DNA from 4 places in the Rhizobium sp. 01T444 genome. Region 3 is predicted to be linked to each of the others. Evidence: predicted binding sites of a transcription regulator. Region 3 holds the regulator's gene; each other region holds the start of a gene.

Region 1 (7,950 bases), on a different contig from region 3:
GGATGCGCATTGCCGAGGCGCACGGGGGCGCGGCCGGAAACCAGATAGTTCATGTTCTGGTTGGCAAGGATCGCCGACTGTACATCGAGCAGCGCCATGTCGATCAGCTGGCCTTCGCCCGTCTTCAGAGCATGAATGAGGGCAGCTTCGATCGCCGAGACCGCATAGATGCCGGTGAAGATATCGGCAATCGCGACACCCGCTTTCATCGGCTGTCCATCCGGTTCACCCGTTATCGACATGAAACCCGACATGCCCTGGACGATATAGTCGTAGCCGGCGAGACTGGCGTAGGGACCGGTCTGGCCGAAGCCGGTGATGGAGCAATAGACGAGGCGCGGATTGATCGCTCTCAGGCTCTCATAGTCGAGCCCGTATTTGACGAGGCCACCGAGCTTGAAGTTCTCGATCAGCACGTCTGCTGTGGCGACGAGGCGGCGCACCAGCGACTGGCCTTCCTCGCTTTTCAGGTCTGCGGTGACGGAGCGCTTGCCGCGATTGGCGGAATGATAATAGGCGGCGGAGAGATTTTCGCCATCCGCGCCTTCGACGAAGGGCGGCCCCCAATGCCTGGTGTCGTCGCCGCCATCAGGGTTTTCCACCTTGATGACATCGGCGCCGAGATCGGCCAGCATCTGCCCCGCCCAGGGGCCGGCCAACACACGCGCAAGCTCGATCACCCTAATGCCCGCAAGCGGCGGCTTCTTCTTCACGTCTTCCGTCATGTTCCTCCCAAATTCCTCCCAATTCCTCCTATGGGCGGCGGATTTCAGGGCGCCCTCGTTGCCTCAGATGTATCGGATACGGGTTTGGAAGCAAAGCGCCGCTCGCGCCAGATGATGTAGAGGCCCGACGCGATGACGATGAGGATGCCGAGCCATTTCAGCGCGTCCGGGAAATCGGCGAAGACCAGCCAGGCAAAGACCGTGGCCGAGACGATTTCCAGATATTGCAGCGGCGCAAGCGTGGAGGCCGGGGCGGCGCGATAAGCGTAAGCCGCGAGAATGCCCGTTATCGCTGCGGCAATGCCCGTACCCAGCAAGTAGCCGAAGGCGGGAAGATCGGGCATGGTCGTGTCGAAGATGTCGGAGCCGCTGCCATAACCGAAGAACAGGATGACGGTGCAGAAGAAGATGCCCCAGAGGCCGGTTTGGAACTGCATGGCCCAGGGATCTTCCCGGTGTGACAGCACGCGTGTCATCAGCGCGAAGACGGCGATGCAGAAGGCGCTGACGACGGGCAGCAGGGCGATATAGCCCACCTGCTCGAAGCTCGGCTGGATGATCAGCATGGCGCCCAGGAAACCGACGGCGCAGGCGCTGTAGCGGCGCCAGCCGATGGTTTCCTTCAGGAAGATGCTGCCGAGGATCGTCAGGATGATCGGCTCGACGAAGAAGATGGCGATGGCATCGGCAACCGCCATGACCTTCAGCGTTGTGACGAAGCAGATCATCGAGATGGTGACCATCGCGCCGCGGATGGCATGATACCAGCTCTGCTTCAGCGAGAACTGGATCTTTGCGCCGCGCAGGAAGATGAAAGGCAGCATGGTGAGCGCCTGGATGACGAAGCGGAAGCCGGCCACTTCAGTGGAGGAGATGGTTGTCGTCGCCAGCTTCGAGAAGATGTCGATCAGCGGCGAGATCAGCACCGAGAGCAGCATGAAAAGCAGGCCGAACGTCACCTCGGATGAGGCGGGATGGCGGGTGGAACTCAGGCTCGTCATCTCAGGTCCTTTCGCTCGGGACCGTGCGGATCGCCTCGTCGCACCAACCGGCGAAATCCGCAATTGCCGTTTCCGCGCCGATCTCGTTCAGCGTTTCATGCCGCATGTCCTGATATATCTCAGTGCTGATACGGGAGAAGCCTCGGCTTTTCAAACGCTTTGACAGCCAGAGAACGGCTTTTCCATTGTTGGTTGCCGGGTCCTTGCCGCCGCCGACCAGATGGATCGGCATGTTCTTCGGCAGGGTCTCGAGCCGTTCCTTTTCGATGCCGCGGAAGGTGAGGGCGAAGACATCGAGCCAGAGCGACACCGAAGCATCGAAGCCGCAAAGCGGATCGGCAATATAGGCGTCGACCTCGGCCGGATCGCGCGACAGCCAGTCGAATTCCGTACGGTGATCGGGAACGGATTTGCCCCAGGCGGAAAATGTCAGCCGCGGCAGCATGTCACTCGGCACGTCCGAGCCTTTCAGCATGCGCTCGGCAAGCAGGATCGCCTGTGCAGCGCGGCCGGAAAGACCGGCAGCGAAATTCGAATTCCAGACGGCAAGGGCTGCGAAACGGCCGGGGAGATCGGCGGCGGCATTCAGTGCGATCAGGCCGCCCATGGAGTGACCGAGCAAAATGACGGGCAGGCCGGGGTGACTGCCCGTGGCAAAGGTGTGCATGGCGGCGATATCGCTGATGACACTCTCAATACCGTTGCGTCTCGCAAAGCGACCGAGCGGCGCATCATCGGCCGTTGTCTCGCCGTGGCCGCGATGGTCATGCGCATAGACATGATGGCCGCTTGCAGCCATGGCCTCGGCAAAGCGGTGGTAACGACGGGAATGTTCGGCAAGACCGTGTGAAATCATCAGGATGGCGCGCGCTTGCCCCACGGCGGGCTGGTGATGATAGGCAAGCGAAGCCGCGGCGTTTCGAAGCCGCAATGTCTCGGAAAACATGCATTCCTCCCACGCCCAAAAGACCAGATATCAAGGCAAATGCAATATTGCGGTTTCGCTCATACATAAGAAAAGCATGCTTGCCCCTGCGATTCAGGGTTGCGCAAACTTCGGCTTCATGCTTGTTTGTTCCTGTATTGTTCTTTGTCGGAGCTATTTCGGGGCTAATAATGGGCAAGTTTCTACTCTCGGTTTCCATCCTGTTCCTTTCGCTGTCGTCAGTCGGTTCCGTATCCGCACAGGAAAGCGGGCGCACACGGTTCATCCTTGCGGCAAGCTGGCAGCCGGCGTTCTGCCAGACCAACCAGAAGAAGGCTGAATGCGCCAGCCAGAGCGGCGACCGCTATGACGCCACCAACTTTTCTCTCCATGGTCTGTGGCCGATGCGGAAAGACTATTGTGACGTATCCGCCGACCAGAAAGCCGCCGACAAGGACGGCCAGTGGACGAGCCTGCCTGCGGTGAACCTTTCGGCCGAGACGAAGAGTGCGCTCGACAAGGCGATGCCCGGCACGCAATCGGCGCTCGAGCGGCATGAATGGATCAAGCACGGCACCTGCACGAAAATGAGTGCCGACGATTATTTCGCCACCGCCATTCATCTGATGGGCGATCTCAATGCTTCGGCCGTGCGTGATCTCTTTGCCGCCAATGTCGGCAAGACGCTGAAGGCCGATGCAATCAAGGCGGCCTTCGACAAGAGCTTCGGCGCAGGCGCCAGCGACCGGGTGAAGATGAGCTGCCGGCGCGTCGGCAACAAGCGCGTGATCAGCGAACTGACGATCGGGCTTTCGCAGGATGCCGTTTCGGCTCAAGCGAAGGAGAAGGGCCTCGGTGGCCTCATCCAGGGGGCAGGGCAGACTTCCTTCGGCTGTGACGAAGGCATTGTGGATGCAGCCGGCTTCTGACGGAAACATGCCGAAATCCCGACGAAACGGGGTTTCGGCGTTGCCCGACGGCGTGGTTTCGCCTACATAGCGGCCACGATTTCAAGTTTCCGCCCGGAGCATCCCAGCATGGCACGCCAGTTCATCTATCATATGTCCGGCCTCAACAAGGCCTATGGCAACAAGAAGATCCTCGAGAATATCCACCTTTCCTTCTATCCCGATGCCAAGATTGGTATCCTGGGCCCTAACGGCGCCGGTAAGTCCACCGTGCTGCGCATCATCGCCGGTCAGGACAAGGAATATACCGGGGAAGCCTGGCTCGCCGAAGGCGCGACGGTCGGATACCTGGAACAGGAACCGAAACTTGATCCGAACAAGACAGTGTTTGAGAATGTCATGGAAGGCGTTGCCTCCAAGACGGCTGTGCTCGAGCGCTACAACGAATTGATGATGAACTATTCCGACGAGACGGCGGACGAGGGTGCAAAGCTCCAGGACATCATCGACAGCCAGAACCTCTGGGATCTGGAAAGCCAGGTCGAGATGGCAATGGAAGCCCTACGCTGCCCACCGCGCGACGCCGAAGTCACCAGCCTTTCGGGTGGTGAGCGTCGCCGTATCGCACTTTGCCGCCTGCTGCTGTCGCAGCCGGATCTGCTTCTGCTCGACGAACCGACCAACCATCTGGACGCCGAAACCATCGCCTGGCTCGAAAAGCATCTGCGCGATTATCCGGGCGCCGTGATGATGATCACCCACGATCGCTACTTCCTGGACAACGTCACCGGCTGGATCCTGGAACTCGATCGCGGCCGTGGCATCCCCTACGAAGGCAACTACTCGGCTTACCTGCTCGCCAAGGCCAAGCGCATGCTGCAGGAAAACCGCGAAGAGGCAGGCCGCCAGAAGGCGATCAGCCGCGAACAGGAATGGATCGCGTCCAGCCCGAAGGCCCGCCAGGCCAAGTCCAAGGCGCGTATCAAGTCTTACGAGCAACTGGTGGAGGCCGCCGAGAAGCAGCGTCCCGGCGACGCGCAGATCATCATCCCGGTCAGCGAGCGTCTCGGCCAGGTTGTCATCGAAATGGAAGGCATCACCAAGGGCTTTGAAGGCCGCACGCTGATCAACGACCTGTCGATCAAGCTGCCGCCAGGCGGCATCGTCGGCATCATCGGCCCGAACGGCGCTGGCAAGACGACGCTGTTCAAGATGATCACCGGCCAGGAAAAGCCGGATGCTGGATCGGTCCGCATCGGCGAGACTGTGCATCTCGGTTATGTCGACCAGAGCCGTGACGCGCTCGACGGCAACAAGACCGTCTGGGAAGAAATCTCGGGCGGCGCGGAAATCATCAAGCTCGGCAAGTTCGACATGAACTCGCGCGCCTATTGCGGCGCCTTCAACTTCAAGGGCGGCGACCAGCAGCAGAAGGTCGGCAATCTCTCGGGTGGTCAGCGCAACCGCGTTCACCTTGCCAAGATGCTGAAGGCCGGCGGCAACGTTCTGCTGCTCGACGAACCGACCAACGACCTCGATACGGAAACGCTGGGTGCTCTGGAAAGCGCGCTGGAAGCATTTGCCGGCTGCGCCATCATCATCAGCCACGATCGCATGTTCCTCGACCGTCTGGCCACGCACATCCTCGCTTTCGAAGGCGAGGGCCATGTCGAATGGTTCGAAGGCAACTTCGAGGACTATGAGCAGGACAAGGTCCGCCGCCTCGGCCCCGACGCCTTGAACCCGGGCAGCCAGGCCCACAAGCGCCTGACGCGCTGATCGGCTCTTTGCGCTTTTCGAAAGCCCCGGCTGGTCCGGGGCTTTTTTGATGTCTGCTGTCGTTATCACCACAGGCAAGTTCGCAAATCGGTAAAATGCCGCTTGCCTCAGCTATCCAAATCACATAAAGATATCTTTATATCTTGATTGGGTAGAATATGAGCGAACCCCTAAGGCTTGGACTGGATGCGCTGGTGGACGTCTTGAAGGCGGCCGGCGAACCGACGCGCCTGCGGCTGCTGGCGCTGCTGGCGGCGGGCGATCTCACCGTGACAGATCTTACGGAAATTCTCGGCCAATCCCAGCCCCGTATCTCCCGGCACCTGAAGCTGCTTGGCGAAGCGGAATTGATAGACCGCTATCAGGAAGGCGCCTGGGCCTATTTCCGGCTGGCGCAGGAGGGCAAGGCCGCTGCCCTGGTACGGGCCTTGCTGAAGCATGTCTCCGAAAACGATCCTGTCGTCCAGCGTGACGGCGAGCGTCTGGCGTCCGTCAAGCGCCAGCGTGCCGAGCGGGCGCAGGCCTATTTCAGCCGCAACGCCGCCGAATGGGACGAGCTTCGCCGTCTGCATGCTGCTGACGAGGAGGTGGATGCGGCCGTCATCAAGCTGCTCGGGGCCAATCCGATCGATTCCCTGCTCGACCTCGGCACCGGCACCGGCCGCATGCTGGAGCTTCTCGCCGGCCGTTATCGCCGGGCGATCGGCGTCGATGCCAGCCGCGACATGCTGAGCGTGGCGCGCGCCAATCTCGACAAGTCCCGCATCACCACGGCTTCGGTACGCCACGCCGATATCCTGAACCTGCCTTTCGAGGGGCAGGATTTCGATCTGGTCACCATCCATCAGGTGCTGCACTTCTTCGATCAGCCTGACATCGCGATCACGGAAGCCGCGCGCATGCTGCGGCCGGGCGGACGTCTCGTCATTATCGATCTGGCGCCGCACAATCTCGAATATCTTCGCGACGAACATGCCCATGTGCGTCTCGGCTTTTCGCATCAGGCCATGTCGGACTGGGTGCGCAAGGCTGGGCTCGATATAGAGCAGGTCGTCGACCTTCATCCGGGTCAGCAGGGCGAGCAGGGCCTCACGGTCACGGTCTGGCTCGCACGCGACCCGAGGCGCCTGATGGCCTCGCTGGAGACCGAAGGCGCCGTACCTACATTTGCCGGGAGAGAATAAATGACCCAGAAAAACGACGCCCGCCGCCGCGATATCAGGATCTCCTTCGAGTTTTTCCCGCCGAAGTCCGAGGAGATGGAGGGTCAGCTCTGGAACACCGTCCGCGACCTGCAGGACTGGAACCCGGAATTCGTCTCGGTGACCTATGGCGCCGGCGGCACCACCAAGGCGCCGACGCTCTCCACGGTCACGCGCTTCCTGACCGATACGCCGCTTGCGACCGCGTCACACCTGACCTGCGTCAGCGCCACGAAGGAAGAGACGCATCAGGTGGTCGACAGCTTCCGCAAGGCAGGCGTCACGCATTTCGTGGCGCTGCGCGGTGATGCGCCTGGCGGCGTTGGTGCGCCTTACCAGCCGCATCCGGGCGGCTATGCCAATGCAGCCGAACTGGTGGCAGGCCTCAAGCAGATCGGCAATTTCGAAATCTCCGTCTCGGCCTATCCGGAAAAGCATCCGGAAAGCCGCGACCAGGCGGCCGATATCGAGATGTTGAAGCGCAAGGCCGACAATGGCGCCGACCGCGCTCTGACACAGTTCTTCTTCGACAATGACAACTTCGAGCGTTACCTCGAAAAGGTGCGTGCGGCCGGCGTCAGGATCCCTGTCGTGCCGGGCATCATGCCGATCCAGAACCTGACGCAGTTGAAGCGCTTTGCCGGCGCCTGCGGCACGGTCATCCCTGATTTCCTCGATCAACGTTTTGCCGGATATGACGACAAGCCGGAGGAGCGCGCCAAGGTTGCCGCCGATGTCGCAGCCGAGCAGATCGAGGATCTCGTCCGTCGCGGCCTCCACGAGTTCCATCTCTATACGATGAACCGTGCGCCGCTGGTTTCTGCCGTTCTCGCCAACCTCGGCCATTCGCGACAGACGGCGAGAAGCGCCGGCGCTGCCGCCTGATCAGACAGATACTGTTATCAGCATATAGGAAAAGCGCATGCCGGGCGGGGCATGCGCTTTTCAATATCTGGGGCTGATTGTTTCAGGAGTTCGGTATTCAGTCTTTACGCTTCGTATCGGCTCAAATGAAGAGCATGGATACGACGAATGCGAACGCTGCACTGACCAACAGGACATTCAAGGATTGCGTAAGTCCCATGTCTGCCTCCTCGCGTTAACCAGCTAATAATATGTCGGAAATGTGTTAGTTGGGAAGCGCTTCTTGTGCTGCACTGCCGAAGAGGGCAGTGGATAAGTCTAGCAACCACCCTGCAAGCTACTGAAATATAATTAGAAAATTACGCTCTCAAAATTTAACGCTTCGTTACATACCGATAGCAGCGATTCACGCTTTTGGCGAAAGAATGGCGCACTGCAGCATAATCATTTCAGGTTACCGCGCCAGAGCGGTGGTAGATGCGACCATCCAGTATGACAAGTCCCGCGCCGATCAGCGCCATGCCGGCAATCTCGGTCATTTCCAGT
Region 2 (7,950 bases), on a different contig from region 3:
CAGCCGTGGAACGGCAACAATATGGACCAGTATGCCGATGACCTCGCCGAGCTCATCGAGAAGCTCGATCTGAAGAACCTCATCATGATCGGCCATTCCACCGGCGGCGGCGAAGTCGCCCATTATATCGGCCGCCATGGCACCAGCCGCGTCGCCAAGGTCGTGCTCGTCGGCGCCGTTCCGCCGCTGATGCTGAAGACGCCTGCCAATCCCGAAGGCTTGCCGATCGAAGTCTTCGACGGCATCCGCAAGGGCACGGCCGGCGACCGCTCGCAGTTCTACCGCGACCTCACCATGCCCTTCTACGGCTTCAACCGCGATGGCGCCAAGGTCAATGAAGGCCTGCGCGAAACCTTCTGGCTGATGGGCATGGCCGGAGGCATCAAAGGCCACTACGATTGCATCCGCGAATTCTCCGAGGTCGATTACAGCGACGACCTGAAGAAGATCGACGTTCCGGCGCTCCTCATCCATGGCGATGCCGACCAGATCGTGCCGATCCAGGCTGCCGCCGAAAAGGGCATCAAGCTTCTGAAGAACGGCACGCTGAAGGTCTATCCGGGCGCCCCGCATGGCCTCGCCCAGACCGAAGCCGACAAGTTCAACGCCGACGTTCTCGCCTTCATCAAGGCGTAAACCGGGAGTAGCGGCCGGCCAGGCCGAAGGAGATCACGCAATGCTTCGTCTATCGTTAGCCCTTGTTGCCCTTCTCGGCCTAGCCGGTGCCCCGGCCTATGCCGCCTCGCCGCAATTCGGCGTCGGCGCGCAATATGATACGACCCATGTCTATGTCGCTCCTGGCGACGTGGACGCCTTCGCCAAAAGCTTCCTCGCCACTTTCGGCGGCACCAGCACCAAGCAGGTAACGGCAACCGTTACGCCGACGCCGAGCAGCACGACGTCGCAGCTTCTGCAGACGCCCGTCGGTACTATCTCGCTCTTCGGCTTCGAGACGCCGATCCCCTACCCCTTCGGCGCCGAACGATCAGGCTATCTCGTCACCGATCTCGACAAGGCCATAGCCGCGGCAAAGGCTGCCGGCGCCGACGTCATTGTCTCCGCCTTCCCGGATCCGATCGGCCGCGATGCCGTCATCCAGTGGCCGGGCGGTGTCAACATGCAGCTCTATTGGCACACGACCACGCCAAACTATCCGGCCTTCACGACCATCCCGGAAAACCGCGTCTACGTGTCCGTCGACCGCGTGGCCGCCTTCACCCATGCCTTTCTCGCCTTCTCGCATGGCAAGGTCGTCTCCGACGATGAGAAGGCGCCCGGCACCGAGATTGGCCTGCCGGACAAGGCCTTTCACCGCCTGCGCATCGAATCCGTCTTCGGCCGCATGACCGTGCTCGTCACCGATGGCCAGCTGCCTTTCCCCTATGGTCGCGAAATGACTGGCTACGAGACCGCCGATCTTGACGCGACGCTTCAAAAAGCCAAGGAGAGCGGCGCTGAAATTCTCGTCGAACCCTACCAGTCCGGCGATCGCCGCGCCGCCATGGTGGAATTCCCGGGCGGCTATATTGCCGAAATCCACGCCGTCGCGGCACACTAGGCAAACGAATTCATAGAGGAAAAAACAATGCGCCCAGCCCTGCCCGTGCTCCTGAGCCTGACCGGCGGCTATGTTGATACAGCCGGCTTCCTGGCGCTTGGCGGCCTCTTCCCCGCCCATGTCACCGGCAACTTCGTGACGCTTGGCGCAGCGCTCACTCACGGCACGTCTGGCATCATCGCCAAGTTGCTGGCGCTGCCGGTGTTCTGCCTGACGATCCTTCTGCTGCGCTACCTCACCCACAATGTGCCGCCAGGCGATGAGAAGGGCTTGCGCATCCTGCTCGTGATCAAGCTTCTCTTCCTGATTGCCGGCGGCGCCTGCGCCATCTGGCTTGCGCCCTTTACCAATCCGGATGGCCTGCCGCTGGTCGCGACCGGCATGCTGCTCGTCATCGCCATGGCGATCCAGAACGCCGCTCACCGCATCCATCTCGGCGCCTCACCGCCGAGCACGCTGATGACCGGCACGACGACGCAGATCATGATCGATCTCGGCGACCTCGCCCATGGCAGCCTCGGCGATCAGACAAAGACCGTGAAAGGGCGCCTGTCGCGCTTGACGGTCGCCGTTTTCGCCTTCGCCCTCGGCTGCGGCCTTGCCGCCTTGCTCTTTGCGACCATTGGCGTCTGGTGCTTGGCCCTGCCGCCGCTCTTTGCGCTGGTTTCGGTCTGCTTGGCTTTTGCCGGCCCGCAGGCCGCTTGAGAGCAGCCCTTAGCGGCCGATGCCGTTGCCGGCCGCCTTTGCCTCTGCCTCGGCAATACGTTGCCTCAGCGTGGCCTTGCGCGCCCGGATCTCAAGCGAAACGAGTTCGGAAATCGACCCATTGCGGCGCAGCAAGGCAATCGTGCTCAACACGGGAGCCACAATGGCAGCGACAAAGAATCCGAGGCCCTCGCCACTGTCCGGCAAACCATTCCCCGCGATCAGCGCAGCAACGATGATCAGCAGGATCAGATTGGCAAGAATGGCGATGACGTGCATATGGCTCTCCCAATGGTTGGCGCGAGACCATAGTTGAGCTCCAGGAGGACCACAACTCCTGGGCAGGCTTCCCGACCAGGCAAATAAACCGGCTGAGGATAGCGCAGCCGCTGGGAATGAAAGCAGAACATCTTTTCTGGTCTTTCCTTCCCGAATCACTACATTACGCGCCATGAGCAATAGTTTCGACGATATGCCCTTCTTCGACGAAGAACCGGGCGATGCGCCGCGCAAGCCGCAACAGCCCGCTGCTCCCGCAAGGGCGCCCGCTGCCGGCGGCGGCATTGCTGCCCGCGCCATGGCGGCCCGCGATGGCGGTCGCCCCGATTATCTCAGCGGTCTCAACCCGGAACAGCGCGAAGCCGTCGAGACACTCGAAGGCCCCGTCCTCGTGCTCGCGGGCGCAGGCACGGGCAAGACGCGCGTACTCACCACCCGCATTGCCCATATCCTTCAGACCGGCCGCGCCTTCCCCTCGCAGATCCTCGCCGTGACCTTCACCAACAAGGCCGCCCGCGAGATGAAGGAGCGTATCGCGCTTCTCGTCGGCGGCGCCGTCGAAGGCATGCCCTGGCTCGGCACTTTCCACTCGATCGGCGTCAAGCTCCTGCGCCGCCACGCCGAACTCGTCGGCCTGCGTTCCGATTTCACCATCCTCGATACCGACGATGTGATCCGCCTCATCAAGCAGATCATCCAGGCCGAAGGCCTTGATGACAAGCGCTGGCCGGCCAAGCAATTCGCCGGCATGATCGATACCTGGAAGAACAAAGGTCTCGGCCCCGCCGATATTCCGGAGGGAGACGCTCGCGCCTTCGCCAATGGCCGCGGCCGCGATCTCTACTTCGCCTATCAGAACCGCCTCTCGACGCTGAACGCCTGCGACTTCGGCGATCTCCTGATGCATCCGATCGCGATATTCCGCAAACAGCCGGACCTGCTCAAGGAATATCACCAGAAGTTCCGCTTCATCCTCGTAGACGAGTATCAGGACACCAACACCGCCCAATATATGTGGCTGCGGCTTCTCGCCCAGCGCCCCAAGGGCGAGCCGCAGAATGTCTGCTGCGTCGGCGACGACGACCAGTCGATCTATGGCTGGCGTGGTGCGGAAGTAGACAATATCCTGCGCTTCGAAAAGGATTTTCCAGGCGCCAAGGTCATCAAGCTTGAGCGCAATTACCGCTCGACGGCCCATATCCTCGGTGCTGCCGCCCATCTCATCACCCACAATGAAGGCCGCCTCGGCAAGACGCTTTTCACCGATCGCTCCGATCCTGACGACGTCAAGGTGCAGGTCCACGCTTCCTGGGATTCGGAGGAAGAGGCGCGTGCCATCGGCGAGGAGATCGAGCGCCTGCAGCGCGGCGATGCCGACGGAAAGAAGCATCTGCTGAACGACATGGCGATCCTCGTGCGCGCCTCCTTCCAGATGCGCGAATTCGAAGATCGGTTCGTGACACTCGGCCTGAACTACCGCGTCATCGGCGGCCCGCGCTTCTACGAGCGCCTCGAAATCCGCGATGCCATGGCCTATTTCCGTCTCGTCGCCCAGCCGGCCGACGATCTCGCCTTCGAGCGCATCATCAACACGCCGAAGCGCGGCCTCGGTGATACGACGGTGCGCGCACTCCACGATTATGCCCGCGCCCGCGACATCCCGATGCTCGCGGCCGCCGCCGATATGATCGAGACGGACGAACTTAAGCCCAAGGCCCGCAAGGCCCTCTTCGATGTGATTCAATCTTTCCGCCGCTGGCAGGAACTGCTTGAAAACACACCACATACCGAGCTTGCCGAGCAGATCCTCGAAGAGTCCGGCTATACCGATATGTGGAAGAACGACAAGAGCGCGGAAGCGCCGGGTCGCCTCGAAAACCTCAAGGAACTCATCCGCTCCATGGATAGCTTCGAATCCTTGCGGGGGTTCCTGGAGCACGTCTCGCTTGTCATGGATGCCGAGACGAACGAAAATCTCGATGCCGTCTCCATCATGACGCTGCATTCGGCCAAGGGCCTGGAGTTCGACACCGTCTTCCTGCCCGGCTGGGAGGAAGGCCTCTTCCCGCATCAGCGCTCCCTCGATGAATCCGGCCGCGCCGGCCTCGAAGAAGAACGTCGCCTTGCCTATGTCGGCATCACCCGCGCCAAACACCGCTGCCACATCTGGTTCGTCTCCAACCGCCGCATCCACGGTCTCTGGCAATCGACCATTCCCTCGCGCTTCCTCGACGAACTGCCGGAGACCCATGTGGAAGTCGCCGAGATGGAGCAGAATTACGGTGGCTACGGCCGCGGCGGCGGTTATGGCCAGTCGCGCTTCGACAAGGCCGATCCCTTCTCCAATTCCTATTCCACGCCCGGCTGGAAACGCGCCCAGCAAAACAAGACCGACGCCACCCGCGACAACTGGGGCAGCCGCTCCGGCCATGCCGTGGAGCGCATCGGCTACGGTGAAAGCGGCCCGCGCGGCCGCACCATCGAGGGCGAACTGGTGGCGAAATCCACTGCGACCGAACCCTCGCGCTTCGCACTCGGCGACCGCGTCTTCCACATCAAATTCGGCAACGGCTCCATATCAGGCATCGAAGGCAACAAGCTGACGATCGACTTCGACCGAGCCGGCCAGAAGCGTGTGCTCGACGGTTTTGTGGAGCGAGTCTGACCGCTCCACTGCCTTGGCGCGTCGCCAGGAATCACAGGCCCAGCCGCACGCGCTTCTCCAGATGACAAAACGCCGCTTTGACCCGACTCGCAAATCAGCCTAGCCCGGTCATTGCCCGCCCATGAAAGGCAGGCTTCACAAGACCTTCAAAGGAGGTTCAAGTGACCAGTGTTTCAGCCCTGGGCAGCACGCTGACCCAGTATCAAGCCCCCCTCAACCCACTCGACAAGAACGGTGACGGCGTCGTCTCGGCAGACGAGATCGCCGCCGCTTCCCAATCCTCAACAGCCAGCGCCTCGACCGCCAGTACGTCCGCCGGCGATGACGATTCCTCCGGCTCCGATGTCGTCCAGAAGATCGCAGCCGATATTCTGGCGCTCATGCTCTCGCTCCAGAGGACCGATGACAGCGACAGCCAGTCCAGCACCGATGCCAAGGGTGACGGCTCCAAGGGCGCACTCTCTGCCCTTGATACGAATGGCGATAGCAGGCTCACAACGTCGGAAATTCTTGCCGCCGATCCGCAGAAAATTGCCGCTGATGGCAGCGACGATGATGACAGCGGCCTAATGGCGAAGGTCCTGACCGACATGCAGACTGCACTTCGCGCATACCAGACGACTTATGGCACCTCGCCCGTCGCTACCGGCGATAGCGACCAGACGGCCTGATGCAATGAGGCTCCGCCGGGGGAGCCTCGCTGAACGGGCCGTGACTGACTTTTGCCGCCTCGCTGCCTGATAGCGCCTCTTCACGGCGGGGCAGCATCCGTATTGGTTCGACAGCACGTCTTCATCTTCCGTCAACTTCCGGACCACGCTCCCCTCATTGGCTTTTCGATCGCACGAATCCCCTGTAAATGACATTGCCGAATGACCTGCACCTGCCGGTTCTCATTCCAGATTTCATCCGATTTTCCAGCGAGATTTCCGATGACGGCAATACCGACGCTCCAAACCGAGCGCCTGATTCTGCGGCCTCCCATGATGGAAGACTGGCCGGATTATCATGCGCTGATGATCTCCGATCGTGCGCTCTATATGGGCGGCCCGCATTCGACCAAAGCCGCCTGGGGCATGTTCTGCCATGACGTCGCCCTATGGGAGCTGATGGGCCACGGCGCCCTGATGATGGAGGACCGCGCCACAGGACAATGCCTCGGCCAGGTTGGCATCAATCACGGCCCGCTTTTTCCCGAGAAGGAACTGGGCTGGCTCGTCTATCCGCAGGCCGAGGGCAAAGGTTACGCCTATGAAGCTGCCGTTGCTTTGCGCGACTGGGCCTTTACTGTGCGTGGCCTGAAGACCCTGGTGAGCTATATCGCTCCTCCCAATGTGAGGTCGATTCGGCTCGCTGAGCGGCTGGGCGCCGTGCCGGATATAAAGGCGGCGCGCCAGGAGGGTGATGCCGATGATCTGGTCTTCAGGCATCCGGCTCCATAGCTGCATGCATAAACCCTAATATAAAACGCGAAATACTTGCCGCTTTCGCGTATAACGCGAACGGCAACAGAAAAATACGTTGATGCAGCCATTTGCCACTCTCGATACGAGAAATAGCACTTGCGCCCTGCCCCCCGGAAATCCACTAGTTGATTGTGCCGGCACTGGTCGGCATTTTGCGACGCGGAATGCGTAAGGGATAGCTTGATGAAGGCGTTGCTGCTGGTCGATATTCAGAATGGCTTCTGTCCCGGAGGCAACCTGCCGGTTCTGGATGGCCATGAAGTCGTTCCCGTCGCCAACAGCCTCATCGACAGCGGCAAATACGATCTCATAGTCGCCTCACAGGACTGGCACCCGGCGGACCACGGAAGCTTCGCCTCCTCTCATCCCGACAAGAACCCTTTCGAAATGGGCGAACTCTCCGGCAAGCCGCAGATGTTGTGGCCGGATCACTGCGTGCAATATACGCGCGACGCCGAGCTGCACCCCGAGCTCCACGCTGCCCAAATCGATCTCATCCAGCAGAAAGGCGAAAACAAGAACGTCGACAGCTACTCCGCCTTCCGCGACAACGATCAGTATGCCGTGACCGGCCTTGCCGATTTCCTGGTGGATCAGGGCGTCACCGAACTCGACGTCTGCGGGCTTGCGACGGATTATTGCGTAAAATTCTCTGCGCTCGATGCGCTGGAGCTGATCCCTGGCGTCAAGGTCCGCTTCATCGAGGACGCGAGCCGGGGCATAACGCCCGAAGGTGTCGCCGCGGCCATCGACGAGATGCGCCAGAACGGCATTGAGATCGTCAACAGCGCCGATATTCTGGCTGCCTAATCAGCCGTTTTTCTCGCCCTCGCGCTCCAAGAGATAGATCTCCTCTCCGAAATCCTCCATCTTCTTCAGGAAGGCGGCGTGGGCATCCCTCAAGCCGCGATTATAGAAATAGGGTCCGATATGCTCGGAGAAGAAGTCGAGCAGGAATTCCGCCGGCAGCGCGCCGATCGGATCGAGTTCGCGGTCGAAATATTGCCGGATGCGCGAAACGATTTCCGCTTTTTCCTCTTTTGTAAATTCGATCTTTTTCATTGTCTCCCTCGCCTTGCCGGTGACGTAAACCGGTAACGCTTCAGCAAAATCGATTGGTGAATCAAGGAAATTCAATTGCCGCAGCAGGTGAGACACCATAGAGGGAAATTTCAATTCCAACAGGACCTAATCCCATGAATCGCGCCGACTTTGTCGAAGGTTTGCGGGGCGGCTTTGCCGTGGCGCTCGCTTCTGCCCCCTTCGGAGCACTGTTC
Region 3 (7,950 bases):
ATGACTGATTTATCAGTTCGTATTAGCCGCGGATGATGGAGCGGCCGGCATACTGAGCCTGCGGGCCGAGACCTTCTTCGATGCGGATCAGCTGGTTGTACTTGGCAAGGCGATCCGAGCGCGACAGCGAGCCGGTCTTGATCTGGCCGCAGTTGGTGGCAACTGCGAGATCGGCGATCGTGGAGTCTTCGGTTTCGCCCGAACGGTGCGACATCACGGCAGTGTAGGCTGCCTTGTGCGCGGTGTTGACGGCGTCGAGCGTTTCCGTCAGCGAACCGATCTGGTTGACCTTGACGAGGATCGAGTTGGCGACGCCCATGCGGATACCGTCACGCAGGCGAGCCGAGTTGGTGACGAACAGGTCATCGCCGACGAGCTGGCACTTTTTGCCGACGAGATCGGTCAGCGTCTTCCAGCCTTCCCAATCGTCTTCTGCCATGCCGTCTTCGACGGAAATGATCGGGTACTTGCCGACGAGTTCAGCGAGGTATTCGGCCATTGCGCCCGGTTCGAGCGTGCGGCCTTCGCCTTCCATCACATACTTGCCGTCCTTGAAGAATTCCGTCGAGGCGCAATCGAGGCCGAGATAGATGTCCTCGCCCGGCTTGTAGCCGGCTTTCTCAACCGACTTCATGATGAAGTCGAGGGCTTCCGGAGCGCTCTTCAGGCCCGGGGCAAAACCACCTTCGTCGCCGACATTGGTGTTGTGGCCCTGGGCGGCGAGTTCCTTGCGCAGCGTATGGAAGACTTCCGAGCCCATGCGGACAGCTTCACGGATCGAGTCTGCGCCAACCGGCAGGATCATGAATTCCTGGAAATCGATCGGGTTGTCGGCATGTGCGCCACCGTTGATGATGTTCATCATAGGAACCGGTAGCAGGCTGGCCGAAGCGCCACCAACATAACGGTAGAGCGGCAGGCCGGAAGCCTCCGCGGCGGCCTTGGCAACAGCGAGCGAAACGCCGAGGATGGCGTTGGCCCCGAGGCGCGACTTGTTCGGCGTACCGTCGAGCTCGATCATGATCTTGTCGATCTGGATCTGGTTTTCAGCGTCGATGCCGCCGATGGCGTCGAAGATCTCGGTGTTGGCGGCTTCGACGGCCTTTTCGACACCCTTGCCGAGGTAGCGCTTCCCGCCGTCACGTAGTTCGACGGCTTCATGCGCGCCGGTCGAGGCACCCGAGGGAACAGCCGCGCGGCCCATGCTGCCGTCTTCGAGATAGACATCGACTTCGACGGTGGGGTTACCACGGCTATCGAGAATCTCGCGGGCGATGATATCGGTAATTGCAGTCATGGTTTTTTCCTGCTCGGTGGGTGGATAAATCGTTTGAAACCGTCTTAATCGAAGGTGCGCAAATTACAATGCCGCAATTTTGCACGTTCGGGCAGCGCATCAGACGTGGCCTATAGCACAATCATGTCAGGGTTTTGAAGGGAACGGCAGTCGCCGGCCAGCATATCCCATCCATCGAAAGACGATAAACTGTTTATCCGGGCGGAATGTTGGCAAGCCACCATCGTTGGCAGCAACCCACGGCTGAAAATTCCTGCAACAGCCCCAATTTTGGACGGCTTCCCGCCCTTTGATTTCAGCCTTCGGTAACCATCCCGGTTTAATTTTGAAAGCTTGGGAGAGGCCCTCAAAAGTCGGTCGTTCCGGCCACTCAGGCAAATACGGAACGGCTGGAATGAACAGCTGCGCCCCTCCAAAAACAACCAGTACGGGATTTTATCGACTCTCTTGGCGGCATTTCATATGAGGCACAGATGAAACTCAATATTGCACGCAGCCTTGCCATTTTCGGTGCCGTTGTCATCCTCGGACTGGTGACCTCCATCGGCTTGCAGAATTACGCATTCAACATGCTTCGCGTGAACGGACTGATGTATAAGCAGATCATCTATGGCAAGGATCTCGTCGCCGATATTCTCCCGCCGCCGCTCTATGTCATCGAACCCTACATGCTAGCGCTCGAAGCCGTCGAGCAGCCGGCCTCGGCAACGGCCAATATCGAACGCATCCGAACGGTTCTGAAGCCGGCTTATGAAGACCGCCGCAAATATTGGTCAGAAACGCCGCTCAGCGCCGATCTCAAGCGCAAGCTTCTCGATGACGTTCTCGTCAGGGGCGACGCCTTCTGGCAAGTCATGGATGAGGAGGCGGTGCCTGCTATACTCAAGGGCGACAAGGCCGCCGTCGAACCGGCGCTCCTCAAGCTTGCGACGAATTTTCATGTTCACGAAAAGGCCGTGAACGAACTCGTGGCGATGGCGAACGCCTTCCAGGCGGATGCCGAAAAGCAGGCTGCCGAACAGACGGAACTGCTCTCCGCCGTTACGCTATCCGCCGCCGCGCTTTCCTTCGTGCTCATCGTTGCCGGGCTCTACATGTTCCGCAGGCGCGCGATCGTGCCGCTATCGGCGATGCGCGACTACATGGCGGTCCTCGCGAGCGGCGACTATTCCCGCGAAGTTCCCTATGTCAGACGATCCGACGAAATCGGAGAAATGGCGCGCGCAGTCACGGTCTTTCGCGAATCGGCGGAAGAACGGAACGCCATCCGCGCGCACCAGGACGAGGAACGGCAGGCACAGATGCGCCGCGATGCAGAACTCGACGCATCGAAGAGCGTGGAGAATGCCACGCGCCAGCGCGTCATCGAAAGCCTGAGCGCCGGCCTGGAGCGGCTTTCACGCGGCGACCTGACCGTGCGTCTCGACGAGCAGTTCGCCAACACTTATGAGAAGCTTCGCGAGACCTTCAATACCAGCATCATCATTCTTTCCGATGCCATGAAGGACATTTATGCCGCCACGAATACGGTCGGCGACAGTTCGCGCGAAATCGCACTTAGCACCACTGATCTGGCACAGCGTACCGAGAGTCAGGCTGCCTCACTCGAACAGGCGGCTTCGGCGCTGGATCAGATCACGGTTACGGTGAAAAACTCCTCGGAGCGGGCCCAGGAAGCCAATGCGATGATGTTGGCCACGAAGGAGAGTGCGGCGCATTCCGCCGAGATCGTTCGCGAAGCGGTTACCGCCATGGAGAAGATCGAGGAATCAGCGGTCAGGATCGGCGATATTATCAACGCCATCGATGAGATCGCCTTTCAGACCAATCTTTTGGCGCTCAACGCGGGCGTCGAGGCAGCACGCGCCGGAGACGCAGGGAAAGGCTTTGCCGTCGTAGCTCAGGAAGTCCGCGAGCTTGCCGGCCGCTCCGCCAATCTCGCCAAGGAGATCAAGCTTCTCGTCGAGACGTCGTCGCGGCAGGTCTCCGCGGGCGTGGCACTTGTCAGCCGCACCGGCGAGGCACTCGGCGATATCGACCGCCAGGTGCTGCAGGTGACGGCGCTGACCGAAGCGATCGTGCGCTCGTCTTCAGAACAGTCGGTCGCGCTCGTCGAGGTCAACGCTGCCGTCAACCGTATGGATCAGGTGACACAGCAGAATGCGGCGATGGCCGAGGAGACAAACGCCGCCTGCCAGGAGCTCGGCAACGAGGCGTCCCATCTCGGGCGCATGCTCTCCCGCTTCGCACTGGAGGAAAGGCGCCCGTCCCGCGCGGCAGCCTGATGCTGCCTGTCGTTCAGGCGGCCTTGGCGATCGCGTCGAAGGCGAGAAGCTTCTCCAGAAGCCGCGGCATGTCCTTGAGATAGACCATGTTCGGCCCGTCGCAGGGCGCGTTATCCGGATCCTGATGGGTTTCGATAAAGACCCCGGCGACGCCGACGGCCACGGCAGCACGCGCCAGCGTCTCCACGAACTGCCGCTCTCCGCCGGAGGTTTCCCCCTGTCCGCCGGGCTGCTGGACTGAATGCGTGGCGTCGAAAATAACGGGGGCGCCGGTTGCTGCCATGATCGGCAGGGAACGCATGTCGGAGACCAGCGTATTGTAACCGAAGGAAGCACCGCGTTCGCACAGCAAGATGTTCGGATTGCCGCTCTGGTTCAGCTTGCCGAGCACGTTCTTCATATCCCAAGGCGCCAGGAACTGGCCCTTCTTGACGTTGATAACGCGGCCGGTCTTTGCCGCAGCCACCAGGAGATCCGTCTGACGAGACAGGAAGGCCGGTATCTGCAGGATGTCGACGACCTTGCCCACTTCGGCGCATTGTTCTTCAGTGTGGATGTCGGTCAGAACCGGAATGCCGAGTTCCTTCTTGAGATCGGCAAAAACCTCCAGGCCCTTTTCAAGGCCGACACCGCGTTTGCTCGACAAGGAAGAGCGGTTCGCCTTGTCGAAAGACGTCTTGTAAACGAGCCCGATACCGAGCTTGGCGCACAGTTCCTTCAACGTGCCGGCAACCATGAACGCATGGTCGCGGCTTTCCATTTCGCAAGCGCCGGCAATCAGCGACAGACGTGCAGCATTGGAGAAGGTGACCTTGCCGGCGCCTTCGCCGACCGTCACAACGGAGTTCGTAGTAGAGCTCATGATGTTTCCTCGAAAGCGAAGAGCACGCCCTGACCGGGCGCGGGCTTCACCAGAATACGGTTGCCCTTGCGTGTATAGGTCACCCCGTTAGCAGCCAAATGCGCTTCTGTCACGGCCAGATCGCCAACCGCAAAGAGGATTGCCCGGCCGCGCAGGCCGCGATCGATATCCGGCGTCGCCAGATCGAAATAGGCCTCCAGCCCCTGCGGGGTCATCAGGCTGATCTTTGCGTTTCCGGTAAGCACCTCCAGCCCGAAACTCGTATCGCCAGCAGAAGCGGCTTTTGCCGCCGAGCGAACGAAGGCGCCGAAGGCTGTCGGCTCGGGGGCTGCGAGCGCGATCTCGGCAATGCCTGTCACGCCATTGGCGTGGGTCTCCAGCACGTTGCGGTCGGCAGGAAGCGGGTTGATGCGCTCGACAGCGAAGAGAAAGAAATCCGGTGCCCGGAGGTCGGCAGCGAAGGCGAGCCGGAAGCCGGCAATGCTCTCCGTGCCATCCGGCATTTTCACAGGGCGTTCGAACTGCAGCACAGAACCGGCACTGATGCTGCCCTCCACGAATCGAGCATGTTCGTGCTTTGCATCCGCGGTGGCGAAGGCGATGGCGGACAGTCCCTCGCTGCCGCAGCGGAAACGGAAAGCCTGATCGCGAGCCGTGAAGACATTGCCCTCACGTGCCGTCACCTCGCTCTCCTCGACGCTCGCGACACCGAGCGGCTCGATATAGGTTTTGTCGGCAAAGAAAACACAGGCATTCTCCGTGCCGAAGGGATGGCGGGCATCGGGCGCGACGGTAAAGCCCAGCTTGCCCAGCCTTTCGCGGGCAAGGTCGATATCGGTAACCGGCAAAACGAGATGATCGATCGGAAGCGTGTCTTGGCTCATCGGTTCTTCTCCCAGCAGTGACAAGGAGATGTGCTTCAGCAGGTCTCGTGAAACAAGGCCAGACAGGCCTAAGGGCGATAAAAATCAAATTCTCGACAGATTGAACAGAAGTTTTACGAAAATTTAGCTACTTGCGGAACACATATGGAACATATAGTGTCCGTTCTGGATTTGTTTCAAGACTGGGGAGACGCCATGCTCACGCGCAAACAACAGGAACTCCTTCTTTTCATTCATGAAAGGATGAAGGAGTCAGGCGTTCCACCGTCTTTCGACGAGATGAAGGACGCACTGGATCTGGCCTCGAAATCCGGTATTCACCGGCTGATCACGGCGCTCGAAGAACGCGGCTTCATTCGCCGGCTTCCGAACCGGGCGCGCGCGCTCGAAGTCATCAAACTGCCGGAAGCCTACAGCCCGAGCCTGCAGCCTCGGCGCGGCTTTTCACCGAGCGTCATCGAGGGCAGCCTCGGCAAGCCCCAGCCCGTGGCGCCTCCTGCCTCGGCGAAGCCAGCACCCGCTGCCGATAACGGCAATGCGGTCTCCGTTCCCGTCATGGGCCGCATCGCCGCCGGTGTTCCGATCTCGGCAATCCAGAACAATACGCATGACATCACCGTTCCCGCCGATATGCTTGGCTCCGGTGAACATTATGCGCTGGAAGTTCGCGGCGACTCGATGATCGAAGCCGGCATCTTCGATGGCGACACGGTCATCATCCGCAATGGCAGCACAGCCAATCCGGGTGATATCGTCGTCGCGCTCGTCGATGACGAGGAAGCAACGCTCAAGCGTTTCCGCCGCAAGGGCGCATCGATTGCGCTCGAGGCAGCAAACCCTGCTTACGAGACCCGCATCTTTCCGCCGGATCGCGTCAAGGTCCAGGGCAAGCTCGTCGGCCTCATTCGCCGCTATCACTGACCGGTGACAGATTGGCGTCTGCGAATGTGTTACTGCGCCAATCATAGGCGCGGTGGCGCATCCAGGGTCGCCCCAATGTGTCGAATGCGGTTGCGACCTCAATTCCCTTATCGGTGAATCGAAGTTCGACAGAACCTGTCTTGCGCAGCGTCTCGCCGGTAAAGAGCAGCGCGCCGGAACGACAGCGGTCGAAGCGCAATCGGACAGGGGTCACCACAATATCAGCCGTATCGCAGGCTGGTCCGAGATAGGCAGCATTGTCGATGACGGTCAGTTTCTTTCCATTGACGAGCAAAGTGGTGCACCAGGCGCCCTTCAGGCAGGAGAAGCGTGACGGCGGGCTAATGGCGACTGCCTGTCTCATTGCCTCTCTGGCTTCATTCTGTTGGTCGGGTGACAGTTGCAGTCTTTGACCATCAGGCGCAGTGGGCGCCTTGGCAGCTTGAAGCATAACTGGCTTCTGATGCTCTTCGACGGCAAGGGCCCTCTGCCATTGTTCGAAGATGAAGGCGGGCGGCTTTTCACGGTTCGAAGCCATCGCCTCTCCATCGACTATAGCGACCAGGCCGCCATCTTCGGAGATAGCGATATCGGGCATCGCCTCCGATGGAAGAAGGACAACAGCGAGCGTCGAGACCGCGACAATTGCCGTTCCCATGTGCCGCAGCCGGGTTCTGAGCAGGGTCAGCAGCAGAAATCCGAAAACGGCGGTCGGGAAATACCAGCCGGGCAAGCGGCCTACATCTATGTTGCCGCCCCACCCCGCTACTGCCTTTGCGATGGTGATCACCAGATCAAGCCCGAAGCCTGCCACCGGCCATAGCCAGCCGTCCAGACCAAACGGCATCAGCAGCATTGCCAGCATCCCGGCCGGCATGACGATGAAGGTGATGACCGGCATGGCCGCGAGATTTGCCGGCAGGCCATAGGCAGTCAGCCGGTGGAAATGCTCGATCGAAAACAGCGCCGTCGAGAAACCACCGATCAGCGACGTCAGGAAAACGCCACCGAAGAAGCCACCAACCATGAAGAAGGGCTTCATGATCGGCAGCTTGGCAAAGGCATTCTCCCGCATCGGCCGCCCCTTCCAGAGGTCGTAGCCGGCGACCAGTGCAAGCGTTGCGGCAAAGGACATCTGGAAACTCGGCCCCAGCACCTCCGATGGCGAGACCGCGAGGATCACGAGAGCGGATAGCGCCACGTTTCTGAGACTGATCGACGGCCGGTCGAAGAAGACCGCAACCAGCATAATCGCCATCATGATGAAGGCGCGTTCGGCGGAGACGGCAAAACCCGAGATCAGATAGTAGGCCGTCACCGCAGCGAGCGCACCGGCCGCCGCGATCTTCTTGGTTGGCCATGCCTGGGCAATGCCGGGAACAAGACTGAGAATGACGCGCAGGCCGACAAAGAAGATGCCGGCGGAGAGCGCCATGTTGAGGCCGGAGATCGCGATGATATGCGCAAGGCCGGACTGCCGCAGCGCCTCTGTCGTTTCATCCGAGATCGCCCGTCTCTCGTCCGTGACAAGGGAGGCGGCAAAAGCCCCGGTGTCGCCGGGTAGTGTGGAGCGAATCCGATCGCCGATGCCGCTTCTCAGGCGGTAGAGCGACTCCAGAATTGCCTCACCGACCGAGTTCGATCGCTCCGGCTGTTCCGCAACCCTCTTGGGTACTCCATAGAAGAAGCCGTTGGCACCGA
Region 4 (7,950 bases), on a different contig from region 3:
GGCGGCGCGATCGCGATCGGTCATCCGATCGGCGCTTCGGGTGCGCGCGTCCTCAATACGCTCCTCTTCGAAATGAAGCGCCGCGGCGCCAAAAAGGGCCTCGCCACGCTTTGCATCGGCGGCGGCATGGGTGTCGCGATGTGCTTCGAGGCAATGTAAATAGCGTACAATGCATGTTTCTTGAGGCCCGCCCGAGAGCGGGCTGACAATAACTGGGGAGCGGAACATGAGCAGAGTGGCTTTGGTCACTGGTGGTACGCGCGGAATTGGCGCGGCAATTTCGATGGCTCTAAAGAATGCCGGCTATAAAGTTGCTGCCAACTATGCCGGCAATGATGAAAAGGCCAAGGCATTTCACAATGTTACCGGCGTTCCCGTCTTCAAGTGGGACGTGTCCGACTATCTTGCCTGCGGCGAAGGTATTGCGAGGGTCCAGGCCGAACTCGGCCCGGTCGAGATCCTCGTCAACAATGCCGGGATCACGCGCGATGCGATGTTTCACAAGATGACGCCGCAGCAGTGGCATGAGGTGATCAATACCAACCTCACCGGCCTCTTCAACATGACGCACCATGTGTGGAGCAGCATGCGTGACCGCAGCTTCGGCCGCATCGTCAATATCTCCTCCATCAACGGCCAGAAGGGCCAGATGGGGCAGGTGAACTATTCTGCCGCCAAAGCCGGCGACCTCGGGTTTACCAAGGCGCTTGCCCAGGAAGGTGCGGTCAAGAACATCACCGTCAATGCCATCTGCCCCGGTTATATCGGGACGGAGATGGTGCTTGCGGTGCCGGAAAAGGTGCTGAATGAGAAGATCATTCCGCAAATCCCGGTCGGGCGCCTCGGCGAACCCGAGGAGATCGCGCGCTGCGTGACCTTCCTCGTTTCCGAGGATGCCGGTTTCATTACCGGTTCGACGTTGACGGCCAATGGCGGTCAGTTCTTCGTCTGAACCTATTTCTTCTGGCTGTGGGCGTAGTTGCTCGGGAAGCTGCCGGCACTGTCATAGGGGCCGGCAGATGCGCCATAGGCCGCGAGGGCAATGGTGATGAGGGCGGCGATTGCGATGATCTTGTTCATAGTCTTATCTCCCTGCAGACGGGCGCTCGTATAGTTGCCGTTACGCGGTTCGGTTCATTGATGGCGTCAGGCGTTGGGATGGCGCCGTCTATTGGCTTTGACGGGCACTTTCTGGACGGCGCGGTCCTGGCTGCGGAGGGCAGCGACTGCCGTCGTGAGGAAAGCCGAGGCGATCAGGACGGCGACGGCGGAATTCAGGAAAATCTGGGCCATGGTAGCGTTCCTTTTCTTTCACGGGCGGCACAGGCTCTGCCCTTGTGATGTTGAAAGGAATATGCGCTTGGTCCTGGTGGCGCGGTAGATTTGACTTCAGCGACCGATCGTCAACGCGGCGTTGACGACAAAAGCGGCCAAGAAAAACGGGCGCTGAAGCGCCCGTTCAAAATTTCCGATGGGCCGATGCTGATTAGCGGCAACGCGCTTCGTAGCGGCGACCGTAGCGGTCGCGATAGATGCAGTAGCCGCGGCGCTCAACCGACTGGCCGATCAGTGCGCCTGTCAGACCGCCGGCGACTGCGCCGACTGCCGCGCCACCCCAGCTGTTGCTGACGGCGCCGCCGATGATGGCGCCCGTGCCCGCACCAATCGCCGTGCCCTGCTCCGTCGGGGTGCAGGAGGCGAGAGCGCCAATGAGAGCGCAGCTAAGAACAATCTTTTTCATGTCTAACTCCCCAGGTTACCGGCCTTTAAATTCGGCCCATCAGTACAAGAATGATAATGATGACGAGAACTAACCCCAAACCACCGGAAGGTCCATAGCCCCAGCCGCGGCTATAACCCCAATTCGGCAAGGCGCCGACCAATAACAGAATAAGGATAATAAGAAGTATCGTGCCAAGCATGGTGTTTGTCCTGCCTCATTCTCATTTCGACTGGACTAGAAACCCGCATCCGCGATTTTTGTTCCCGGCTAAACTCTCAGAATATCACGGCGGCGTGATCGCCCTTTGCGACAGAGGCCGAATTTAGCCGGTTCCTTCGAAAGCAAGTCGGCGAAATGCTATCGGACATTTTCCGATTATGGTTAAAATCATCTTTTAATACAATATGTTGCGGTGAACAAAGCGGGAAAATGAAGATGTCTCCGATTCGTCGGCGATTCGTTCCGGCTTTGATCAGCCATGACTTTCCTCAGCCTACCGGCGCCGGTCTGTTTAAGGCTCCGTAAATTCGGCATGCAAAAGATTAACGCGATCCAACCGCTCGGAATCGCTGCGCAAACCCGGAACCCGTATCTTGGGATCGGTGGCGAAAGTGCCCACAAGATCTCGCCGTGAACGAAAGGGGAAACCTCGATATCAGCGATTCGTCTCCGATTCGTTCCGGCTTTGGTCGAAGCGTTAATTTCGGGCTTGACCTTTGCGTTTTTACGATGCGGCAAAAAGGCGTTAATCGCGGTGCCAGCATTTGTTCGCAGGCGAGTCTAGAGATTCAGCATCTAGTGTAAAAAAGCGATTCAAAATCAATACTTAGCCGTGAACAAAAGCTGAATCAGCCGGAGTCAGCGATTCGTCTCCGATTCGTTCTCAAGCTGTTCCGAATCTTAAATCAAGGACTTAGCGGGCTGTGACTTCCGTGCTCAATCCAAAGTCTATTTCAAATCTGCCCTTGCGTTTGAAGCTTCGGCTGTCCATGTGTTCTGTGCCTCATTCGCAGCTCCGACTTGACCCTGGGGCGTCACCGCCTCACTTGCATGGAATATGACCCTGACTTCGCAGCCGATGATACTGAGCGGGCGCGGCGTGACCGCGATGCTCGGGCCGACCAATACCGGCAAGACCCATTATGCGATCGAACGCATGGTGGCGCATGGGACGGGTGTCATAGGCCTGCCGCTCCGCCTGCTGGCGCGCGAAGTCTATACGCGCGTGGTCGAAAAGGTCGGCGCCCATAACGTGGCGCTGGTGACCGGCGAAGAAAAGATCTCGCCGCCGAATGCGCGTTTCTCGGTCTGTACGGTCGAAGCGATGCCACGGGAAACCAAGGCAGCCTTCGTCGCCATCGATGAAGTGCAGCTCGCTGGAGATCTCGAGCGCGGCCATATCTTTACAGACCGCATCCTGCACCTGCGCGGGCGCGAGGAGACGCTTCTGCTAGGTGCTGCCACAATGCGGCCGATCCTGCAGCAGCTTCTGCCGGGGATTACGGTCACGGAGCGGCCGCGGCTTTCCCACCTTCTCTATGCCGGGCAGAAGAAGATTACCCGGCTGCCGCAGCGTTCGGCAATCGTCGCCTTCTCGGCGGACGAAGTTTACGCGATCGCAGAACTGATCCGGCGCCAGCGCGGCGGTGCGGCTGTCGTGCTCGGAGCGCTCAGCCCGCGCACCCGCAATGCGCAGGTCGCGCTCTATCAGGAGGGTGACGTCGAATATCTCGTCGCGACCGATGCGATCGGCATGGGCCTCAATCTCGATGTCGACCATGTGGCCTTCGCGCAGGACCGGAAGTTCGACGGGTATCAATTCCGCAACCTCAACCCCGGCGAACTCGGCCAGATCGCTGGCCGCGCCGGCCGTCATGTGCGTGACGGAACCTTTGGCGTAACCGGCCAGGTTTCACCCTTCGACGAGGAACTCGTGCAGCGCATCGAGGGCCATGAGTTCGACAATATCAAGGTTCTGCAGTGGCGTACCAAGGATCTCGATTTTTCCTCGATACAATCCCTTCGGGCAAGCCTCGAGACCGGCCCCCGCGTGCCGGGTCTGACCCGGGCGCTGCCGGCCGTCGACCAGCAAGCGCTCGAACATTTGTCGCGCTATCCGGAAATTATTGATCTCGCCAGCACGCCGGCGCGGGTCGAAAAGCTCTGGGAGGCTTGCGCTCTACCGGACTATCGGCGCATAACGCCTGCGCAACATGCCGATCTTATTTCTACCCTCTTTTCCGATCTAGTGCGCTATGGCACGGTGAACGAGCAGTTTCTAGCCGAACAGGTTCACCGTTCGGATCGGACAGATGGAGAAATTGACACGCTTTCGGCGCGAATCGCGCAGATAAGAACCTGGACCTATGTATCGAATCGGCCCGGCTGGCTTGCCGATCCGACACACTGGCAGGAAAAGACGCGGGAAATCGAAGATCGATTGTCCGATGCGTTACATGAAAGGTTGACGAAACGCTTTGTTGATCGCAGGACATCTGTGCTCATGAAGCGCCTGAGAGAGAATGCGATGCTGGAAGCTGAAATCAGTGTGAATGGCGATGTCTTTGTTGAAGGACATCATGTGGGGCAGTTGACCGGGTTCCGTTTCACGCCTGTTGGGGGAACGGACGGGCCGGATGCCAAGGCGGTTCAGGCTGCGTCGCAGAAGGCGCTTGCTCTCGAATTCGAAGCTCGTGCCGCACGCTTGCATGCCGCAGGCAATGCCGATCTGGCGATCGGATCGGATGGACTCGTCCGGTGGCTCGGCGATCCTGTCGGCCGCCTTTCGGGCAGCGATCATGTGATGCGTCCGCGTGTCATCCTGCTTGCCGACGAGCAGCTCACGGGCAATGCGCGCGACCATGTCGCCGCCCGTATCGAGCGCTTCGTCAATCATCATATCAGCACGGTGCTGAAGCCGCTCGACGACCTGTCGCGCGCCGAAGACCTGCAGGGCCTTGCCAAGGGGCTTGCCTTCCAGCTCGTCGAGAATCTCGGCGTGCTCTTCCGCCGCGACGTGACGGAAGAAGTGAAGTCTCTGGATCAGGATGCGCGCGCTTCCATGCGCCGATACGGCATTCGCTTCGGCGCTTATCATATCTTCGTGCCTGCGCTTCTGAAGCCGGCGCCGGCGGAGCTCATCACCCTGCTCTGGGCGCTGAAGAATGACGGTCTCGACAAGCCGGGCTACGGTGATCTCATTCCGGTGCTCGCCGCCGGCCGTACCTCTGTGGTCACCGATCCGAGCTTCGAGCGTATGTTCTACAAGCTCGCGGGCTTCCGTTTCCTCGGCAAGCGCGCCGTGCGCATCGACATCCTGGAGCGTCTTGCCGATCTCATCCGTCCGCTCCTGCAGTGGAAGCCGGGTCAAGGCACGCGTCCCGAAGGCGCCTATGACGGTCGCCGTTTCACGACGACGACGGCGATGCTATCCATTCTCGGCGCGACGCTCGAAGACATGGAAGAGATTCTCAAGGGTCTCGGCTACCGCGCCGATGCCGTGAAGGCCGAAGAGGCAGCCGCATTCCTCGCAACGCAGGATGCAGCATCCGTTCCGGCTTCAGCGGTGACTGAGGCCGCAGCAGAGGAAACGGCTGAAAAGGCCGACCACGATGACGCAGACGGCGCTTCGGAAGAAACGCCCGCTGTCGAAGCCGCACCTGTAGCTGAGGAAACGCCTGCAGTTGCCGAAGATTCGGCTGAGGCGGGCGAAGCTGCAGAGCCGAAGCCGGTTCTCCTGTGGCGCCTCGGTGGCCGCAACGAAAACCAGCGCCAAGCGCGCGGCCATGGCGACCGCCGCGGCGGACAGGGCCAAGGCCAGGGTCAGGACCGCGGTGAGCGCAACAATCGCCGTCAGGGCGGTGGCGAAGGTGGCGAGAGCCGGGACGGTAATCGCAACAACAACCGCAACCGGGATGGCGGCAATCGCGACGGTAACCGGGAAGGCGGCAATCGTGACGGCGGCAATCGTGATGGGGGCAGGCCTCAGCATGCGCGTAATGACCGCAACGAGCAGCGCGGCGACCGTCAGGACCGCAAGGATCGTGGCGATCGCAACGACCGCAACAACAATCGCGGCAATTCGCAGCCGCTGCGCTTCGAGGCCAAGCCGCCGCGCAAGGAGAAGCCGATCGATCCGGATTCGCCGTTTGCCAAGCTTGCAGCGCTCAAGGAGCAGATGAAGAAGTAGTCATGAGTGGAGAGACACAGCCAGGGAGCGGTTCGCGCCAGCGCATCGACAAATGGCTGTTCTTCGCACGCATGGTGAAATCGCGCTCGCTGGCGCAGAGCCATATCCAATCCGGTCACGTCAGCATCAATGGCGCACGCTGTGCACAGCCGAGCCAGATGGTCAAGGTGGGCGATCGCGTTGAGCTGAGGCTGGAGCGGCGGGATGTCATTCTCGTTGTCCGGCTGCCGGGCGAGCGGCGCGGACCCTATGAGGAGGCGAAGCTGCTCTATGAGGATCTGTCGCCGCCTCCGGATGTGGCAAAACGCCTCACGCCCTATGAGCAAGCTATTCGGGCCACCGGCTCCGGAAGACCGACGAAAAAGGAACGGCGCGCAATCGACAGGCTGATGTCGGATGAGGATTAGAAAACTCTTCCTGCCGTCAGCTTTTCGGAGATCGTTTGTCCTTGAAATCCTGCTGTAAAGCCGATACGTGACACACAACCTGCCGGGTAGCGTGCTTGCCTCCCAAGCCTGTCCACGCTTTCTCTCCGGCTTAGGGGACAGGCGCGACGTTCCAGGTTGCCCGGCCCCGCCCGCGTGGAAATCCTGGAGTTCTTCATGACCTATGTCGTGACCGACAATTGCATTCGCTGCAAATATACCGACTGTGTTGAAGTCTGCCCCGTCGACTGTTTCTACGAGGGCGAGAATTTCCTCGTCATCCATCCCGATGAGTGCATCGACTGCGGTGTTTGCGAGCCGGAATGTCCGGCCGAGGCGATTAAGCCCGATACCGAACCGGGTCTCGACAAGTGGCTGAAGATTAACGCTGAATATGCGAGCATCTGGCCGAATATCACGGTCAAGAAAGAGCCGATGGCCGAGGCCAAGGAGATGGACGGCGAGACCGGAAAATTCGAGAAATACTTCTCGGAAAAGCCCGGTAGCGGCGACTGAAAATTTCGACGTGCGGTGCCGATGAAACCGGGTTCAGCGGCAGGTTAAACGTTTCAAATTACGCGTGAGTCACATGGGGGCTATGTGTTGCCCACATGACTCACGTTAAGCAAATTATTGATTTCCTCATATTTTTGTGATACGTTCACCACACTGTTCCATTTGTGGCATGACGCATGCCCAAAACCATCACGAAAGTAAAACAAATCCGTACGCGGTTTCCGTGACATATCAATAACTTGAGCTGTCGGATCCCAAGATCGCGCGCAAGGATACCTTTTGCTTCTGTCTGGTGGAACCAGAGTGAAGTCACCCGACGGATTTAACCGTCTCATCCGGGCCTGACTGACCCGGCTCCGGCCGCCGCCGGTAGCGTAACAGGGAGTTTTTGATTAGAATGACCACCCAGCAGAAAAAACCTTCTACCGCACGTCACGGCTTCAAGACTGGTGAATCGATCGTGTACCCCGCACATGGCGTCGGTACCATCACGGCTATCGAAGAGCAAGAAGTCGCCGGCATGAAGCTTGAACTTTTCGTCATCGATTTCGAAAAGGACAAGATGCGGCTGAAGGTTCCGGTCGCGAAGGCCATGAGCATTGGCATGCGTAAGCTTTCCGAGACCGATTTCGTCGAGCGCGCCCTCAAGGTCGTGCAGGGCAAGGCTCGCGTCAAGCGCACCATGTGGTCCCGTCGCGCTCAGGAATATGATGCCAAGATCAATTCCGGCGACCTGATTTCCATCGCAGAGGTCGTTCGCGATCTTTATCGTGCCGAGAACCAGCCGGAACAGTCCTATTCCGAGCGTCAGCTCTATGAGGCTGCTCTTGACCGCATGGCTCGCGAAATCGCTGCCGTCAACAAAATGTCTGAAACCGAAGCAGTTCGCCTCGTCGAGACCAATCTCAACAAGGGTCCGAAGCGTGGCAAGGTAATCGAAGAAGACGACTCGCAGGACGAAGCCGCTTAATAGCGCATTGTTTTTGCTGATGAAAAAACCCGGCCTTGGTGCCGGGTTTTTTATTGGAACTTTTTCGCCGCTACGACGTTCATACACAGTAGTGCGGACATGACCGGAGCCCATAAAGCTCGGTTTG

The links. The regulator LexA, encoded in region 3, represses DNA repair genes until DNA is damaged. The targets are predictions, from matches to a motif close to TGTTCNNNNTGTGTTCNG.
Region 1: a site for LexA is predicted at 2,800-2,817, ahead of AC1DTN_RS24435 (ribonuclease T2 family protein). Genes of this name have one in related genera too.
Region 2: a site for LexA is predicted at 2,655-2,672, ahead of AC1DTN_RS24150 (ATP-dependent helicase). Genes of this name have one in related genera too.
Region 4: a site for LexA is predicted at 2,602-2,619, ahead of AC1DTN_RS07950 (helicase-related protein). Genes of this name have one in related genera too.

The regions. Positions count from the first base shown of each region.
Region 1 covers NZ_JBFTPD010000020.1:62,562-70,511, reverse strand. Annotated here, with positions in the region: gene caiB (succinate--glutarate CoA-transferase) at 1-725, opposite strand, end outside; gene AC1DTN_RS24445 (DMT family transporter) at 770-1,726, opposite strand; gene AC1DTN_RS24440 (alpha/beta fold hydrolase) at 1,728-2,672, opposite strand; gene AC1DTN_RS24435 (ribonuclease T2 family protein) at 2,843-3,580, shown strand; gene ettA (energy-dependent translational throttle protein EttA) at 3,689-5,338, shown strand; gene AC1DTN_RS24425 (ArsR/SmtB family transcription factor) at 5,497-6,522, shown strand; gene metF (methylenetetrahydrofolate reductase [NAD(P)H]) at 6,523-7,425, shown strand; partial or broken gene AC1DTN_RS24415 (DMT family transporter) at 7,854-7,950, opposite strand, start outside.
Region 2 covers NZ_JBFTPD010000020.1:938-8,887, forward strand. Annotated here, with positions in the region: gene AC1DTN_RS24130 (alpha/beta fold hydrolase) at 1-636, shown strand, start outside; gene AC1DTN_RS24135 (VOC family protein) at 677-1,558, shown strand; gene AC1DTN_RS24140 (YoaK family protein) at 1,586-2,263, shown strand; gene AC1DTN_RS24145 (hypothetical protein) at 2,273-2,542, opposite strand; gene AC1DTN_RS24150 (ATP-dependent helicase) at 2,715-5,207, shown strand; gene AC1DTN_RS24155 (hypothetical protein) at 5,369-5,878, shown strand; gene AC1DTN_RS24160 (GNAT family N-acetyltransferase) at 6,140-6,649, shown strand; gene pncA (bifunctional nicotinamidase/pyrazinamidase) at 6,857-7,483, shown strand; gene AC1DTN_RS24170 (DUF2164 domain-containing protein) at 7,484-7,735, opposite strand; gene AC1DTN_RS24175 (AzlC family ABC transporter permease) at 7,870-7,950, shown strand, end outside.
Region 3 covers NZ_JBFTPD010000009.1:67,647-75,596, reverse strand. Annotated here, with positions in the region: gene eno (phosphopyruvate hydratase) at 23-1,297, opposite strand; gene AC1DTN_RS14900 (methyl-accepting chemotaxis protein) at 1,771-3,582, shown strand; gene kdsA (3-deoxy-8-phosphooctulonate synthase) at 3,596-4,444, opposite strand; gene AC1DTN_RS14890 (VOC family protein) at 4,441-5,328, opposite strand; gene lexA (transcriptional repressor LexA) at 5,524-6,249, shown strand; gene AC1DTN_RS14880 (ComEC/Rec2 family competence protein) at 6,230-7,950, opposite strand, start outside.
Region 4 covers NZ_JBFTPD010000003.1:523,377-531,326, forward strand. Annotated here, with positions in the region: gene AC1DTN_RS07920 (acetyl-CoA C-acetyltransferase) at 1-159, shown strand, start outside; gene phbB (beta-ketoacyl-ACP reductase) at 227-952, shown strand; gene AC1DTN_RS07930 (hypothetical protein) at 955-1,080, opposite strand; gene AC1DTN_RS07935 (hypothetical protein) at 1,147-1,293, opposite strand; gene AC1DTN_RS07940 (YMGG-like glycine zipper-containing protein) at 1,487-1,741, opposite strand; gene AC1DTN_RS07945 (DUF3309 family protein) at 1,767-1,922, opposite strand; gene AC1DTN_RS07950 (helicase-related protein) at 2,781-5,912, shown strand; gene AC1DTN_RS07955 (RNA-binding S4 domain-containing protein) at 5,915-6,319, shown strand; gene fdxA (ferredoxin FdxA) at 6,515-6,853, shown strand; gene AC1DTN_RS07965 (CarD family transcriptional regulator) at 7,251-7,823, shown strand.